Regions from separate parts of the Streptomyces sp. SAS_272 genome, predicted to be linked through region 1. Evidence: riboswitches for the same ligand, from Rfam matches in the RefSeq annotation. Region 1 holds a riboswitch; each other region holds the start of a gene.
What was found. A riboswitch is a leader RNA that binds a small molecule or an ion and turns the genes downstream of it on or off. The one in region 1 is predicted to bind cyclic di-AMP.
Positions count from the first base shown of each region.

Region 1 (5,799 bases):
GACCGTCCACGGCGAGCTGTCCACCGCGGTAGCGCTTGGTGAGGGCGCGGGTGCGGATGACGGCGTCGTCGGCGTGGGCGGCCGCGCCGACGTGGGTGACTGCGTCGACGTCGTCCTCGGACTCCCTCACCGGCTTCCTCTCCGCGGCGCCCTCACTCGGAGGGCGCCGACCGCGTTGTGCATGCATCCCCGGGCGTGCACCGCTGTGCCTGCCCGGCTGCCCGACTGCCCGGCTCCCCGGCTCCCCGGCTCCCCGGCTGGGCCTGCGCCGCTGGGCCTGCGCCGCTCACTTCCCCGCGTCGGCTGCCTTCACCAGGGCGTCCTTGGTGACCGCACCGACGTAGACCTTGCCGTCGTCCGTCATCAGGGCGTTGATCAGACGGGTGGAGAAGACGGTCCCGGAGCCGAATTTGCCGCTCACCTTGTCGCCGAGGGAGCCGAGGAACCCGCCGAGGTCGCCGCCGGCCTCGGCGCCCGAGGGCACACCCTCACCGCCGGTGTCGAAGACGGCGACCGAGCTCCAGCCCTCGCCGATGACGTCGAGGCCCTCGGGGCCACCCTGACCGCCCTGACCGCCGAAGGCGTCGGCGAAGTCGTCGGAGTCGCCGCGCCCGGGTTCCGGACTGCCTGCCTTGTCGCCCTTGCCGTCGTCGTCGCCCTCGGTGACCTTCGCGCCCTTGGGGGCGGTGAAGTCGAAGGTGGAGGCGGCGGGCTTGGCGAAGGTGACCTGGGTGAAGCCGGCGTCCACGACGGCGGCCCCGCCGCTCGCCGGGGTCAGCGTGAACTTCAGCGGCAGACCCGTCTTCGCGTCCACCGCCACGCTGATCGCACCCACCGTGGACCCGGACTGCTTCGGCTTCACGAGCAGCTTGTAGGCGTCGCGGCCGGCGACCTGGACCGTGCCGTCTACGGTCACGGACGTCGTGTCGTCGACCGCCTTCAAGGCGTCCTCGGTGAGGTCCTTGGGTGTCGCGGGTACGGGGGACTCCCCCTTCTTCCCCGCGCTCTCCTCGACCGTGGAGTGGTAGACCTCGTTGGACCCGCTGTCGTAACCCCACACGTTCTTGCCGTTGTGGATGACGCTGTATTCGGCGGCGTTCTCCAGCAGCGAGAGCTTCTGCCGGTCCGGGCCGTCCGCGGCGACGCGCAACGTGTGCGTGCCGGAGGCGAGTTCGGTGAGCTTGGCGGACGGATCGGCGGCCGAGCCGTCGCCGCCCTTGGCCGCCCCCGAGAGGAGGCCGCTCTCCAACCCGCCGAGGTCGGGCAGCCCGAGATCCGTGGTGATCTTCACCGTTCCGGACAGCTGCTGCACGTCCGAAGCGGCGATCTTGTCGAGGAGCTGCTGTGCCGTGATCTTCGGCAGGTCGGGGTCGCCGGAGTCGGCGAGCGCCGGGACCAGTCCGATCGTCGCGGCCGCGACACCGATCACGGTGACCGGAACGACGTACCGCACGGCCTTGCGCCGTCCGACGCGCAGGTCGTCGCCGTCCCCGCCGGTGGCGTCCCCGCCGGTCATGGTGTCGTCGGATGCCTTCGGTGCCATGTGTCCCTTACCTCCGTCGTCGGCGGCGGCTGGTCATCACGCTGAACGTCCCACCCCGAGCCGCCATTCTCACCCGAATCGGTGAGGAGTGGTGTTTTCCGTGGTTCCCATCTGACCAAATCGACTCCTCGGAAGCGTCAACCCGAGGGCTCAACTCCGCGTACACCTGCGGTATGACACGAGACCGCCGGGACGGCTGACGACCCGTAGGGGTAGCGACGGCTCGACGCGGATGCGGACGGCACGACTGACGGCGAGACCCGCCGGCCGGACGGCTCGCAGCAGCGGCAGCCCACGGCCACGGCCACGGGCTCGCCGGTCAGACAGCCTCAGGGGTGGGGAGCTGCGGGCTGAGGGCCGATGGCTGGGGGCTGGAGGGCTCGGGGGCTTGGGGGCTCGGAGGGCTCGGGGGCTTTGGAGCTCGGGGGCTTGGGGGCTCGGGGGGCGGACGCCGAACGGCCCCGAGGCTCGGCAGCCCAAGGGTTCGGCTGTCCAGCACCCGGACGGCTCGGCGGTTCGGCAGCCGAACGGCTCCGCGGTCGGCCGTCGACGGGCGTCCGGGGCGGAACTCTCCGGGAGGGTTCAGCCCGCCCGGTGGACCACCGCGTCGCACAGCTCCATCAGCGCCGCCTTCGCGTCGCACTCGCGCAGCGGCGCCAGCGCGGCCCGCGCGTCGTTCGCGTATCGCACGGTGTCCCGTCGGGCCTGCTCCAGCGCCGGGTGGGCCCGGAGCGCCTCGATGGCCTCGGCGAGCCGGGCGTCGTCGCTCAGGTCGGAGTCCAGCAGCTCGCACAGCGCGATGTCCTCGGGCAGGGACAGACGCGCGGCCCGTTCCCGCAGCCGCAGCACGGGCAGAGTGGGCACGCCCTCACGGAGGTCGGTGCCGGGCGTCTTGCCGGACTCGTGCGAGTCGGACGCGATGTCCAGCACGTCGTCCGCCAGCTGGAAGGCGACGCCGAGCCGCTCGCCGTACTGCGTCAGCACGTCGACGACCGTCTCGTCGGCGCCCGACATCATGGCGCCGAACCGGCAGGCCACCGCGACCAGCGAACCGGTCTTGCCGCCGAGCACGTCGAGGTAGTGCTCGACCGGGTCCCGTCCGTCCGTGGGCCCCGCCGTCTCCAGGATCTGGCCGGTGACCAGCCGCTCGAACGCCTCCGCCTGCACCCGCACCGCCTCCGGCCCGAGATCGGCCAGGATGTGCGAGGCGCGAGCGAAGAGGAAGTCACCGGTGAGGACCGCCACCGAGTTGCCCCAGCGGGCGTTCGCGCTGGGGACCCCGCGCCGCACGGCGGCCTCGTCCATCACGTCGTCGTGGTACAGCGTGGCCAGGTGCGTCAGCTCCACCACCACGGCCGACGGCACGATGCCCGGCGCATACCTGTCCCCGAACTGCGCCGCGAGCATCACGAGCAGCGGGCGGAACCGCTTCCCGCCCGCCCGCACCAGGTGCTGGGCGGCCTCCGTGATGAACGGAACCTCACTCTTGGTGGCCTCGAGCAAGCCTTCCTCGACAGCCGCCAATCCGGCCTGGACATCGGCTTCCAGAGCCTGGTCCCGCACGCTCAGCCCGAACGGCCCGACGACGGTCACGAGGGGTCTCCTGTCTGCTGGTGTCTACTGGCGATTACGCGGTTTGTCGATAGGTCGCTGCCATCACTCGAGTCAGCGTATCCGGTCACGTTTCGATCACCGATAGCCCCCACGTCCCCCGGGGGCGAATGCACTCGCCCGCGAGGTGCACGCATCGGGCCAGACCGTATCCGATCACGTCCGTGATGTTTCTGATCAGCCCATACGAAGAGATATTCATCGGGTTGCCGCGAAGTGCCGAATCATGTCCACACCGAGGCCGACATCCGGCCGAGGTCCGCCTCGGCCCGGCGGCGCCCCTGCCTCGCCCCGCCCGTCGACCGACCCCATCCCCAGCTCGGCCGGCCCGCCCCCTCGCCGCGACGGCATGCGCATGCCACCCATGCCATGGATTCCACATTCGCCGCGGGTGCCACGCATGCCACACATGCCACGCGTGACACCGCATGCGACATGCCGCATGCCGCATGCCGCGTGAAAAGCGACCCCGACACGACTGGTCGCGCGACAGCCAGCCCTCCCACCCTCTCCCTTGCGCCATAACAAGCGAGTTGAGGCTAATGCCCGATTCGCCGCTCTTGTGATTCGGCGTGACATGGCTCACTGACCCCTCCGCAGCGACCAGCGTCGGCCACTCTTCGATCCCCCGCACCCACCAAGCGAGTTGACGCTTTGCATCCACAAAGGATCAAGTACCCCATACGGCACAGACCAAGGTCAATAGGGGTCATCTGTGAATTCGGCACTTGTTCCGGACATGTGCTCTCGCATACGTTCCCGGCCTGTCGGGCGGACGCCTAATCCTGCCGCCGCCCGTAACACCCACCGAGATACGCATGGCAGGAGCGGGGGAACCAGGTAGGTCGCCGCAGCGCATTGCCCTGACGTTCTGGACATCCAGAACTTTTGGGGCAATCCGTTACGGCTTGGGGTGAAGTCGCGACCGTCAGGACGCGACCGGGCAGCTCCCGCCCGAACCCGACAGCTCACCTCGCAGGCGACGGAGAGGAAAACTCGTCATGTCCGCTGCCGCTCAGCGCCCCACCCGCACGTCCCGCCTCGCCCGCAAACTCGCGATCGCCGGCACCGGAGTCGCCGTACTGGCGCTCCCCCTCATCGGCGCGACCACCGCCTCCGCGGCCACCACCCCGACCGTCGCCACCGCGAGCAGCCTCGGCTACTCCGACAACCTCGACGGTTGGATCCGCGCCTCCCTCCAGGTCATGTCGCAGCACGGCATCCCCGGGACGTACAACGGCATCTACCGCAACGTCATCCGCGAGTCCTCGGGCAACCCCTACGCCATCAACCTCTGGGACTCCAACGCCGCCGCGGGCATCCCGTCCAAGGGCCTGCTGCAGGTCATCGACCCGACCTTCCGCGCCTACCACGTGGAGGGCACCTCCTGGGACTCCTACGACCCGGTCGCGAACATCACCGCCGCCTGCAACTACGCGGCCGCGCGCTACGGCTCGATCGACAACGTCTTCGGCGCCTACTGACGGTCCGGGCCACGCCCGAACCGACAGCACCGCGGCGGTCGGCCGGTCGGCTGGTTGGCCGGCCTCCCGGCGACCGGCCTGCCAGCTGATTGGCCGGTCGGCAGTCGGTCGGCAGGCCGGCGGTCGTCCCGGCCTGCAGTCGGCAGGCGGTCAGCGGTCAGCAGGCGGTCGGCGGGCAGGACTCACGGAAACAGTCTTTCGAGGACGACGGCGACGCCGTCGTCCTCGTTCGACGTCGTCACCTCGTCGGCCACCGCCTTGAGTTCGGGGTGGGCGTTGGCCATCGCGACTCCGCGCGCCGCCCAGTCGAACATCGGGATGTCGTTGGGCATGTCCCCGAAGGCGACGGTGTCCTCGGGCCGCAGTCCGAGATGCTCCGCGGCCAGTGCCAGACCCGTCGCCTTGGTGATCCCGCAGGGTTGCAGCTCGACCGTGCCGGGACCCGACATGGTGACCGTGGCGAGCGAGCCCACCACCGATCGGGCCGTCGCCGCCAACTCGTCGTCGGACAGGGCAGGATGGCGCAGCAACACCTTGCTGATCGGCTCGCACCACAGGTCGTCGCGACGGCCCACCCGCAGCGCCGGCAGCGTCGGGTGGGGCATCCGGTACCCCGGCTCGATGAGCGTGAGCCCGTCTACGCCGTCCTGATCGACCGCCGCGTACAGCTGCCCGACCTCCGCTTCGATCTTGCCGAGCGCGGTCTCCGCCAGCTCCCGGTCCAGGGTCACCGACCACAGCAGCCGGTCCGCGCCGGCGTCGTAGAGCTGCGCGCCCTGTCCGCACACTGCGAGTCCCCTGCTGTGCAGGCGCTCGAGCAGCGGCCGCACGCGGGGCGCGGGCCGTCCCGTCACCACCAGGTGGCGTGCGCCGGCGGCGGCCACCCGCGCGAGCGCGTCGAGCGACCGGTCGGAGAAGGTGTCGTCGCCGCGAAGCAGCGTTCCGTCCAGGTCTGTGGCGATCAGGGAATACGCGGTGCGCGCGGCATATGCGGTAGGTGCGGCCATGATCAGAGAATACGGATGCCGTACCCCTCGGGTTCGACGTGAAGCGAACGACGGCCAGGTCCTGCCCTGTTCTGCCAACTCTCCTTGCGGGACTGGCCTTGACCCGTCCCGGGACTGGCCCAATGAAGCAGTTTTCTGACGTATCGCCGGGGAG
Region 1 covers NZ_JBMNDR010000004.1:41,203-47,001, reverse strand. The annotation lists gene ACN6LD_RS04530 (ATP-binding cassette domain-containing protein) at 1-187, opposite strand, end outside; gene ACN6LD_RS04525 (LolA family protein) at 287-1,543, opposite strand; gene ACN6LD_RS04520 (polyprenyl synthetase family protein) at 2,126-3,136, opposite strand; cyclic di-AMP (ydaO/yuaA leader) riboswitch at 3,950-4,151, shown strand; gene ACN6LD_RS04515 (transglycosylase SLT domain-containing protein) at 4,156-4,638, shown strand; gene ACN6LD_RS04510 (HAD family hydrolase) at 4,821-5,645, opposite strand.

Region 2 (5,799 bases), on a different contig from region 1:
CACGGTCAAGAGCCCGGATACGGGTACGGCTACGGATATCCACCGGGCCCCCACCCCGCGGCCAACCCTCACCAGTAGAGCCGCCCAGCGTCACGCACCAGCGGCCGGCCACCTCACGCTGATCGGACAGCCCGGGCACGCCGAACCCGTCACGAATCAGAACGACAGGCCGGACGCGCCGAACCCGTCTGGAGTCAGCACGACAGGCCGGACGCGCCGATCAGTTCATGCCGACGCCTGGGTCAGGCGGGTGACCTCCGCCTCCGTCAGTTCCAGGTCCGCCACCGCCAGCAGCGCCGGGAGCTGCTCGACCGTGCGGGCGGAGGCGATCGGCGCGGCCACCGTCGGCTGCGCGGCGAGCCACGCCAGGGCGACCGTGGCCACCTGGGCGTCGTGGGCGCCGGCGATCTCGTCCAGCACGGCGAGGACGCTGCGGCCCCGAGCCGTGTCGAGGTGCTTGGCGGCGCTGCCCGCGCGGGCGCTCTCGACCGTGGTGCCGGGCCGGTACTTGCCGGTGAGGAAGCCGGAGGCCAGCGCGAAGTACGGGACGGCGGCGAGGCCGAAGCGGGCGGCGAGATCCTGGAGGCCGCCCTCGTAGGTGTCGCGCGAGACCAGGTTGTAGTGGGGCTGGAGGGCGACGTACCGGGCGAGTCCCTCGCGGTCGGAGAACTCCAGGGACTCCCGGAGGCGTTCGGGCGAGATGTTGGAGGCGGCGATGTGCCGCACCTTGCCCGCCTTCACCAGCTCGTCGAGCGCGCCGACGATCTCTTCGACGGGCACCTCGGTCTTGTCGAAGTGCGTGTAGTAGAGGTCGATGTGGTCGGTGCCGAGGCGGCGCAGGGAGGCGTCGGCGGCGGCCTTGATGTTGTCGGCGGACAGACCGGGGAAGTCGGGGTGCTGGCTGACCTTGGTGGCGATCACGACGTCGTCGCGGTTGCCGCGGGCCTTCAGCCACTTGCCGATGACGGTCTCGGACTCACCGCCGCTGTTGCCCTCGACCCACGCGGAGTAGGAGTCGGCGGTGTCGACGAAGTTGCCGCCCGCGGCCGTGTAGGCGTCGAGGACGGCGAAGGAGGCCGCCTCGTCCGCGGTCCAGCCGAAGACGTTGCCGCCGAGGGCGAGCGGGAAGACCTTGAGGTCGGAGGAGCCGATGGTGCGTAGGGAAGTCATGCTTCGTCTCAACGGACGCGGCAGGCACGCCATTCCTCGCGTGACACGAAGAACAGATGAACAAGCGGCAGCCCTGACGTCGGGGGTGGCCGTCAGGGCTGCCGTTGCTCGATGGTCCTCAGAGCTCCTCGAGAGACGACTCAGGCCTCCTCGAGGCACGGCTCAGGGGTTGAGGCCCTTGCTGCGCAGCCAGGCCGCCGGGTCGATGCCCTCGGCGTTGCCGTTCGCGTGGACCTCGAGGTGCAGGTGCGCCCCGGTGACGTTCCCGGTGGCGCCCACGCGGCCGATCACGTCACCGGTGGCGACCTTCTGGCCGACGCTGACGCTGATCGACGACTGGTGGCAGAACCAGAGTTCGGTGCCGTCGTCCAGGGTCAGGATGGTGCGGTAGCCGTAGGCGCCGGCCCAGCCCGCCTCGGTGACGGTGCCGCTGTGGACGGCCTTGATGAGCGTGCCGGTGGGCGCGGCGAAGTCGAGTCCGGTGTGGTAGCCGGAGGACCACAGGGAGCCGGCCTGGCCGAACGTCGAGGTGATGGTGTACGAGGAGGTCGGCAGCGTGTACTGCTTGGCCAGCTCGGCCAGGCGCGCGGCCTCGACCTTGGCGGCGGCCTCCTCGGCGGCCTTCTTCTTCGCGGCGGCGGCCTTGGCCTCCGCCTCCTTCTCGGCCTTGACGACGGCGTCGGCCTTCGCCTTGGCGGCCGCGGCGGCGGCCTTGACCTCGACCTGGGTCTTCTGCGACTCGGCCTGGGCCATGATGCGGCTGCGCAGGGCCTCGCCGGCGTCGGCGACGCTCTGGTCGGCGTCGGCGTCGGCGTCGGCGTCGGCATCGACGGCGGCCTCGGAGCCGAAGCTCGCCAGAGCGGACGCGGCTTCCGGGGCGGGCTTGTCGTCGGAGATCAGCGAGCCCACGCCCGGCAGGTCCGGCATGGAGATGGAGACCGGGGCCTTGCCGGTGTTGGCGCTGGCCATCCCGCCCGCGCTCACGGCGGCTATGACGCCGACGCCGAGGACGGTGGAGCTGCGGGCGAATCCGCCGCCGCGCTGCTTGGCGACGCGGTGCTTGCCGCGTACCGGGCGAATGGACTCCGCGGTGGGGTTCCACTCCTCCCAGGGGCCCTCGTCGGTGCGGTAGCCGCCGTAGCCGAAGGTGTCGGTGGGGGACTGGACCGGCGCGTACGGGGCCTCGGGGGCCGGCGGGTTGGACGCCACGCGGGCGCACTCCTTTCCTTCCGTCGCCTACCGGGTTAGCTGACGGGTTCGGAGTCGGAAGGTCTCCTACGCGCGTATACCGGCCGTGGACTCTGCGAGTTCACGGAGGCTTCCGCGTGATTCACCCCAAGGTGGTGGTTCCCCGGTTCCCTTGCGGGATTCGGCGCGTGCGCACGGAGCCGACTCTGGTGTCGGCTGGGACGGCCGCGCTGCGTTATCGAACGTTAATAGACCCGGGGGTGCGTTTCCAAGCCGTTCTGCTTGATCAACAACATTTCTGGCCTGGACTTTCTGGCCAGCAGCGGTGAAAAACGGGCGAGTTGACCCTCGTTCAGGATGCCCCACCCGTCACACGCGTAGACACGGCGACTCGGGGCCGGCGCACAGGGCGGCCGCGCGCGCACGCAGCGTCACAAAAGCGCGAGGACGCGAGGGAAGTGAGGAAGCGGGGGCGAGGACGCGCCACGGGGCGAACGCACCGAGGGCCGGAACCCTTTCGGATTCCGGCCCTCGGCCTTCAGTAGCGGGGACAGGATTTGAACCTGCGACCTCTGGGTTATGAGCCCAGCGAGCTACCGAGCTGCTCCACCCCGCGTCGTTGTGACTCCAGTGTACGTCATCCGGGGGACGCCCAGAACCAGGCTTTGTCGCGCCCCCGCCGCGACTCCCGCCCGGGCTCCCGGCCCGGGCTCCCGCCGCGGCCTCACACCAGGTGCCGGTTCGGGGCCTTCGCCCGCTCCTCGTACTCCGGCAGCACGAGGACGTCGACGCCCGCGGCGGCCAGCAGGCCGGTCCCGTCCGCCGCCGTCACGAAGGTGTCCGGCTCGCGCCACGCCGTGACCACCCTGCGCACGCCGGCGTCCAGGATGAGGCGGGCGCACGGGGCGGGGCGGGAGGAGCGGCGGGCGCAGGGCTCGAGGCTGCTGTAGACGGTGGCGGCGGCCAGCCGGGGGTCGGCTGGGCCGAGCTTCGCGAGCGCCGCCTCCTCGGCGTGCACGACCGGGTCGCCGCCCTCGCGGGAGTGCCCGCGGGCCAGCTCCGTCCCGTCGGCGGCCACGATCACCGCGCCGACGCTGAACGCCGTGTCCGAGGGCGGGCACTGGGCGGCCAGCTCGCAGGCGAGGGCCAGCCAGTGCCGGTCGGCAGCGGCGGCGAGCGGTCCGGCGCCCGGGGCGGTGGGCTCGTAGCGGTGCAGGACGACGTCCTCGATGCGCCGTGTCTCCACCAGCCGCAGCCGTCCGCCCTGGTAGGCGCCCGGCCCGAAGAGGCGGGGCGCGTCCGGGTCGCCCACGAACAGCGGGGCGAGGACGAGCTGGAGTTCGTCGGCGAGGCCCTGCTGGAGCAGCTGGGTGTGGACGGTTCCGCCGCCCTCGACCATGAGACGCCGGACGCCGAGCTCGTCGTGGAGGTGGGTGAGAAGGCGGCGCCAGTCCAGTTCGGGGCCGAGCGGGACGACGTGTGCGGCGATGCCGAGCGCGCGGGCCCGTTCGGCGCCCTTCTCGGTCGTGTACACGACCTTCTCGCCGCCCGTGTGCCAGAAGTTCGCCGCCGGGTCGAGGTCGCCGGAGCCGCTGACGGTGACCTTGAGCGGGTAGGCCGGCCGGCCGACGGCGACCCGGGCGGCGCGGCGCTCGGGGGAGTTCACCAGGAGCCGGGGGTTGTCGGCGCGGATGGTGCCGGCGCCGATGAGGATGGCGTCCACGGAAGCCCGTACCGCGTCGACGCGGTCGAAGTCGGCGGGGCTGGAGAGCAGCAGGCGTTCGGGCGTGGTGTCGTCCAGGAAGCCGTCGAGGGAGACGGCGGCGGACAGCAGGACGTACGGGTACGGCATCGACGTGCTCCCGGGCTCGGTCCGACGGCGGTCTTGGTGCGGGACGTCTTGGTTCAAGTTTGAAACAACCTACACTGGGTGCATGACGACTCGCTGGCTCACCCCCGAGGAGCAGCGCGCCTGGCGCGCCTACGTTGCCGGCTACCTCCTGCTGGAGGACGCGATCGACCGGCAGCTCCAGCAGGAGGCCGGCATGCCCCACCTGTACTACTCCATCCTCGCCAACCTCTCGGAGATCCCGGAGCGACGACTGCGGATGACCGAGCTCGCGGAGCAGCTGAAGATCACCCGTAGCAGGCTGACCTATGCGGTGTCCCGGCTGGAGAAGGACGGGCTGGTGCGGCGCGAGGACTGCCGCTGGGACAAGCGCGGCACCGTCGCGGTCCTGACGGACGAGGGCATGGCGATCCTGCAGAACCTCGCACCCGGCCATGTCGAGACGGTCCGCGCCGGCCTGTTCGACCGGCTCACCCCCGAGCAGGTGGGCCAGCTCGAGGAGATCTTCACGCAGGTCGTCCGGGGTTTCCAGGAGGACGCGGGCGGCGAGGCCGGACCCGAGGAGCTCCCGTGGCGGCGGCGTTCGTCGCCCTGCTCCGGAACGCCGGGGACCCCGGGGGCCTCCGGGGTCTCGTGAGCCGCACCACAAACCAGTTGCTTCAAATTTAAAGCATGGGGTAGGGTCTCGTTTCGTCGGAGTTGCTTCAAATCTGAAGCAACACCCGGCCCAGTGTCACCCTGTCAACGCCCTCCGGACCCGGGAGCCCCTCATGCCCGACACCCCCGCCGCCACCCAGCGCGCCCGCGTCCGGGTACCGCTCCGCTTCCACGACGGCTACTCCGTCGACGCCGAACTGGTCACCTTCCACGGCCTCGTCGACGGCCAGGAGCACGTCGCCGTCGTCCTCGGCGAGCCGGCCCCGGGCTCGGTCCCGCTGGTCCGGCTGCACTCCGAGTGCCTGACCGGCGACGCCTTCGGCTCCGCCCGCTGCGACTGCGGCCCCCAGCTGCGCGAGGCGGTCGAGCGGATAGCGGCGACGGGCGGCGCCCTGCTCTACCTCCGCCAGGAGGGCCGCGGCATCGGCCTCTACAACAAGCTCGACGCGTACGCCCTCCAGGACCAGGGCCTCGACACCTACGAGGCGAACGCCGCGCTCGGCCTGCCCGAGGACGACCGTGACTACACGTCGGCCGCCCAGATGCTGCGCGCCCTCGGCATCACGAGTCTGGACCTGCTGTCCAACAACCCCGACAAGGCAGAGCAGTTGCGCGATCTGGGCATCGACGTCCACGACCGCGTGCCGACCGGCGTCTTCACCACCCCGCACAACGTCCGCTACCTGCGCGCGAAGGTCCTGCAGACCCAGCACACGCTGCCGCTGGCCTCCCTCACCGGCCTCAGCGCGGTCTGACGCCTTCGGCCTCCGGTACGGGCAGGCGCATGCCCCGGGACTCCGCGACGCGCAGGGCGTCTCTCAGGCACTCGGCGAGCCGGAGACCGGCGTAACGCACCTCGGTGTACGGCGACGCGGGGTCGTCCAGCAGCGGGCGGGCGAGGCCGAGCACATCCTCGGCCGTGGCGAGCTGCTGGG
Region 2 covers NZ_JBMNDR010000018.1:22,549-28,347, forward strand. The annotation lists gene ACN6LD_RS13470 (PrsW family intramembrane metalloprotease) at 1-78, shown strand, start outside; gene ACN6LD_RS13475 (aldo/keto reductase) at 226-1,170, opposite strand; gene ACN6LD_RS13480 (M23 family metallopeptidase) at 1,333-2,379, opposite strand; cyclic di-AMP (ydaO/yuaA leader) riboswitch at 2,389-2,555, opposite strand; tRNA gene ACN6LD_RS13485 (tRNA-Met) at 2,901-2,974, opposite strand; gene ACN6LD_RS13490 (dihydrofolate reductase family protein) at 3,083-4,210, opposite strand; gene ACN6LD_RS13495 (MarR family winged helix-turn-helix transcriptional regulator) at 4,293-4,844, shown strand; gene ACN6LD_RS13500 (GTP cyclohydrolase II) at 4,978-5,619, shown strand; gene ACN6LD_RS13505 (hypothetical protein) at 5,606-5,799, opposite strand, start outside.
Region 2: linked by a shared signal. The riboswitch ahead of ACN6LD_RS13480 (M23 family metallopeptidase) and the one ahead of ACN6LD_RS04515 (transglycosylase SLT domain-containing protein) in region 1 are both predicted to bind cyclic di-AMP.

Region 3 (5,799 bases), on a different contig from region 1:
TGCCAGCGCGCCTTGAGGTCGCGCAGCTGCTCGACGCGCTCGCCGGCCTGCTGCTTCTCGCGCTCCAGGTCGGCGATCTCGGCGCGCTGGGAGACGTACTGGCGCATCGGATAGGCCAGGGCCACGATCAGCGTGCACAGGACGAGTGCCAGCAGGGCCGCTCGGCCGGTGAGGCGGGAGCGGCGGGCCTGGCGCTTGGTCTGCGAACGGTACACGCGGGCCGCGGTCTGCTCGCCGAGCAGCTTGATCCTGGTCGCGGTGGAGAAACGGTCCCGGTCCTTCACGGCCATGTGCTGCGCCTCCCGTCTCCCACGTGCGTACGTCCCCGCACACGGTACGGGACCGAGTACGGGGACGTTCGTGCGACTGGCTAGGCCTTACCCCGGGTGGGGTCAGCCGTTGCTGCGCTCAGTGGTTCGCGGAGCGGAACCGCGGGAAGGCGGAGCGGCCGGCGTACACCGCGGCGTCGTCGAGGATCTCCTCGATGCGCAGCAGCTGGTTGTACTTGGCGACGCGGTCCGAGCGGGCCGGGGCGCCGGTCTTGATCTGACCGCAGTTCACCGCGACGGCGAGGTCGGCGATGGTGACGTCCTCGGTCTCGCCGGAGCGGTGGGACATCATGCACTTGAAGCCGTTGCGCTGGGCCATCTCGACGGCGTCCAGGGTCTCGGTCAGCGAACCGATCTGGTTGACCTTGACGAGCAGGGCGTTGGCGGAGCCCTCCTCGATGCCGCGGGCCAGACGCTCCGGGTTGGTGACGAAGAGGTCGTCGCCGACGATCTGGACCTTGTCGCCCAGCTTGTCGGTGATGACCTTCCAGCCCGCCCAGTCGTCCTCGTACAGCGGGTCCTCGATGGAGACGAGCGGGTACGCGGAGACGAGCTCCTCGTAGTACTCGGTCATCTCGGCGGCCGAGCGGGACTTGCCCTCGAACTCGTACTTGCCGTCCTTGTAGAACTCGGACGCGGCGACGTCGAGCGCGAGCGCGATCTGCTCGCCGGGGACGTAACCGGCCTGCTGGATGGCCTCGATGATGAGGTCGAGCGCGGCGCGGTTGGACTCCAGGTTCGGGGCGAAGCCGCCCTCGTCGCCGAGGCCGGTGGACAGGCCCTTGGTCTTCAGCACCTTCTTGAGGGTGTGGTAGACCTCGGCGCCCCAGCGCAGCGCCTCGGAGAAGGACTCCGCGCCGATCGGGGCGATCATGAACTCCTGGATGTCCACGTTGGAGTCGGCGTGCGAGCCGCCGTTCAGGATGTTCATCATCGGAACGGGCAGCAGGTGCGCGTTCGGGCCGCCCAGGTAGCGGAAGAGCGGCAGGTCGCTGGCCTCGGAGGCGGCGTGCGCCACGGCGAGCGAGACGCCGAGGATCGCGTTGGCGCCGAGGGAGCCCTTGTTGTCCGTGGCGTCCAGGTCGAACATGGCCTGGTCGATCAGGCGCTGCTCGGTGGCGTCGTAACCGACGAGCTCCGGGCCGATCTGCTCGATGACGGCGAGGACTGCCTTCTCGACGCCCTTGCCGTGGTAGCGGTTCGGGTCACCGTCGCGCAGCTCGATGGCCTCGAAGGCGCCCGTGGAGGCGCCGGACGGGACGGCGGCACGACCCGTGCTGCCGTCGTCGAGGCCGACCTCGACCTCGACGGTGGGGTTGCCTCGCGAGTCGAGGATTTCCCGGGCTACGACGACGTCGATGGACGGCACGAGCATCTCCTTCATGGGATGTGACGCTGAAAGTGCGCGGCGCGTGGCCTTGCGCCTAGAGCCTAACCGTCTCCGGAGCGTCGGCCACCGACCGACCGTCCCGTGGACGGACTGACCGTACACATTGTTCCTGTCCGGAACAAAGCGGCGAGGAGAAGCGGCCGAAAAGACCGGGCGGACAGCACGTGGACCAAAGGGACGGCGGCCGGACGGACGACTGCCGGAAGGGCGCGAGAACGGCGACCGGAACGCCGCGAGCGCGGGGCCCGGAAGGGCGCAAGAGAAAACCCCGTCCCGGTGCGTACGGGGGAACACGCACCGGGACGGGGGGCCCGTGGGGACGGGGGGACCCTCACGAGGTCCTCGGAGTGCCGACCTTCACCAGGAGGGCACTGTGGCTTCGCCGGAAGACGGCTGTCACTTCAGGTGCAGCTGCTGACCCGGGTAGATGAGGTCGGCGTCCTGGACGATGTCCTTGTTGAGCTGGAACAGCTTCTGCCAGCCGCCCTTGACCTTGTGCTTCTCGGCGATGGTGCTGAGGGTGTCGCCCTTGACGACCTTGTACTCGCCGTCGCCCTTCTTGACCTTCTTGCCGGTCGGGGTGGTGACCGTCTTGGACTTCTTGGCGGCCGCCGGACGGTCGGTGGAGCGGGAGCTGCTCTTCTGCTCGGTCGAGCGGGAGCTGCTGCCGCTGTCCGACGAGCCGGAGTTCGACGAGCCGGAGTTCGACGAGCCGGCGCTGCTGCCGTTGTAGGCGGCGCCGGACAGGCCCTTGCCGCAGACCGGCCAGGCGCCCTTGCCCTGGCCCGCGAGGACCTTCTCGCCGATGGCTATCTGCTGGGCCTTGGAGGCCTGGTTGGCCTGCGAGGCGTACTGCGTGCCGCCGTACGCGGCCCACGTGGAGGACGAGAACTGCAGGCCGCCGTAGTAGCCGTTGCCGGTGTTGATGGACCAGTCGCCGCCGGACTCGCACTGGGCGACCGCGTCCCACTCGGAGGCGGTCGCGGCGGAGGCGTTGCCGGCCGCCATCAGCGGGGCGGCGATGGCGACGCCGGTGACACCGGCGAGAGCGGCGGCGCGGGTGGCCTTGGACGGACGACGGTGCTTGCCCTTACCGGAAAACAGCATGGTGGATCCCCTCACCGACGCCTGCGAGGTGAGCTGTCGGGTTCGGGCCGTGTGAGTTGCCCGGTCACTCCTCCGCCGGAGACTTCCGCTCCGTGGGAGGGGTGACTTCACCCCAAGCCGCTCCGGCAACTTCCCGGTGCGGCACTTACCTTGGGTCCCCCGCTCCTGCCTACGGCGCTTGACGCGACGACTGTTCCCGGGCTGCCGCTGGCAGGATTCGGCGTTGCGACGGCCGGGGCTCGGGTTGCCGAGCGGTCACGACCGTAGACACGCGATCCGCGGAATTTCAAAGACGATCAGGGCTTCTGAGACTCATCCCACACTTTCGCCAAATCGGACATTCGGCGCGAAGCGTGACGTGAACTACCGCTGTTTTTCTTGGGCTTTGCGCCCTATTGGACCCCTGTGTCGAGGGTCTGACCGGGGGCGATGTCGCTCGGGTCGGCGCCGATGAGGTCCCTGTTCTCGGCGTAGAGGGCACGCCATCCGCCGTGGAGGCCAAGGGAGTCGGCGATGGAGGCGAGGGAGTCGCCCTCCTGGACGACATAGGCGGCCGCGGCATGCCGGCCCGCCGAGGCGGTGGACGCGCCGCCCGCTTCGGTGTCGGCACTCTTGGCCGCCGGCTCGTCGGCCGTGACGCCGCGATGACGGCCGGAGCCGAGGGAGCCGGTGTCGACGAGGTTCCAGGAACCCACATCCTGGCCCGACTTGTCCGAGTCGTCCGCTTCCGGGGTCCCCGTGGACGAACCGTCGGCCGCCTGCGGGTCGCCCTGACCGCCGGCATCGCCGGGGTCGCCCGTGACGGCAGAGGGGGACGAAGGCGACGAAGGTGACGCCGAGGGTGAACTCGAGGAATCACCGGACGAGTCGGATGAGTCAGACGAGTCGGACGATCCCGCTGAACCGGTCGAACCGCTGGAACCGGTCGAACCGGCGCCGGAATCCGACGAGCCCGAGGAGCCCGACAGCCCCCTGGACAGGTCGGACAAACCCGAGGAGCCGGACGATCCTGACGAATCGCCCGCCACGCCGGTGTCCACGGTCAGCGCGCCGTTCTCCTTGGTGAGCCCGGAGGTCAGCCCGCAGGTGCCCCACGCGCCGACGCCCTTGGCCGCGAGCACCTTCTGCGCCACGGCGATCTGCTGGTTGCGGCTGGCCAGGTCGGGGCTCGCCGCGTAGTCGAGCCCGCCGTAGGCGCTCCAGTCCTGCTGGGTGAGGCTGAGGCCGCCGGACTCGCCGTCGCCGCCGTCGGCACTCCACGAGCCCCCGGTCTCGCACTGCGCCACCTTGTCCCACACCGTGCCGTCCGCAGCGCTCGCGCCGGAGGCGGCGAGCAACGGGATGGCGATGGCGGAGCCGGTCACCCCGGCCGCGACGAGCAGCGCGGGGGCCTGGCGGGGGCGACGGTGACGACCGTTCCCGGAGAGCATGCGAGGGGCCTTTCTCTGGACAGCAGTGCCGGCGCGGGCGAGTGAGCTGACGCGTCGCGCTGACGAGTGAACGTATCGGCAGACGATCACTTGTCACAAGTTAATGCCGCGCAGATCACGTGAAGATCACAGACTTGAGGATCGGTCACCTTTGCTCCGCCGCATGGTCACAATCCGGCTGACGTCCGGTCAGTCCAGCCCCGGTCCGGCCGAACCGTCAGACGCCGGAGCCAGGCGCGGACGCCGGGGCGAACTCGACCGGCAGCGTGCGCAGGCCGCGCATGATGAGGCCGCCGCGCCATCTCAACTCGGCCGGTTCCACCGCCAGTCGGAGGTCGGGAAGCCGGGTGAGCAGGGTGGCCAGCGCGGTCTGCCCCTCCAGCCGGGCCAGCGGGGCGCCCAGACAGTAGTGGATGCCGTGGCCGTAGCCGAGGTGCTGGTTGTCACGGCGGGCGAGGTCGAGTGTGTCGGGGTCGGTGAAGCGGGCCGGGTCGCGGTCGGCCGCGGCCAGCACGACGAGGACGGGGTCGCCGGGCGCGATGTCCTGTCCGCCGAGGGTGACCGGCTCGGTCGCGAACCGCCAGGTGGCGAGTTCGACGGGGCCGTCGTAGCGGAGCAGTTCCTCGACGCCGGTTTCGAGCAGGGCGCGGTCCCCGCCGTCCTCGGTGAGGGACCGCTGCAGTGCCTCGCGCTGTGCGGGATGGGTCAGGAGGGCGTACACGCCGTTCCCGATGAGGTTCACGGTCGTCTCGAAGCCGGCGAACAGCAGGATGAAGGCCATCGCGGCGGCCTCGTTCTCCGTGAGGTGCTCGCCGTGGTCGGAGGCGCGGATCAGACCCGAGATGAGGTCCTCGCCCGGGACGGGCTCGGCGGGGAGTCCGGCGCGTTTGCGGTGGATGAGCTCCAGCAGGTAGCCGCGCATCTTCTTCACCGACCGGGCGACGCCGCCCCTGGGGCCACCGCCGTGCCGGATCATCATCCCGGCCCAGTCGCGGAAGTCGTCCTGGTCCTCCTCGGGGACCCCCAGCAGGTCGCAGATCGCGTAGATGGGGAGGGGGAAGGCGAAGTCGTGGATGAGGTCGGCCCGCCCCTCGGTGGCGAACCGGTCGATCAGCCGGTCCGTCAGCTCCTGCACGCGCGGCGCGAACTCGGCGACTCGGCGCGGGGTGAAGGCCTTGCTCACGAGCCGCCGCAGGCGGGTGTGGTCCGGCGGGTCGATGTTGAGCAGATGGGTCATCAGCTCGGCCTTGCGCTCCCCGGGGATGCCGGTCCTGCCCCTGGCGTGGGCGGGTTCGTCATGATGTGCGGGGTTCTTGGACAGCCGCGGGTCGGCGAGGGCCTGCTTGGCGTCGGCGTACCGGGTGACCAGCCAGGCCTCGACCCCGCTCGGCAACGCGGTCCGGTGCACCGGGGCGTGCTCCCGCAGCCAGGCATAGGCGGGGTAGGGGTCGGTGGCGAACTCCCAGGTGAAGAGCGCGGGCGCGGGCGGGACGTCGGCCTGGGGCTGCCGGGACGGGTGGTTCGGGTGGTTCGGGTCGGTCAC
Region 3 covers NZ_JBMNDR010000013.1:28,144-33,942, reverse strand. The annotation lists gene ACN6LD_RS11185 (FtsB family cell division protein) at 1-290, opposite strand, end outside; gene eno (phosphopyruvate hydratase) at 409-1,704, opposite strand; gene ACN6LD_RS11175 (LysM peptidoglycan-binding domain-containing protein) at 2,116-2,826, opposite strand; cyclic di-AMP (ydaO/yuaA leader) riboswitch at 2,830-3,013, opposite strand; gene ACN6LD_RS11170 (LysM peptidoglycan-binding domain-containing protein) at 3,219-4,256, opposite strand; gene ACN6LD_RS11165 (cytochrome P450 family protein) at 4,474-5,799, opposite strand.
Region 3: linked by a shared signal. The riboswitch ahead of ACN6LD_RS11175 (LysM peptidoglycan-binding domain-containing protein) and the one ahead of ACN6LD_RS04515 (transglycosylase SLT domain-containing protein) in region 1 are both predicted to bind cyclic di-AMP.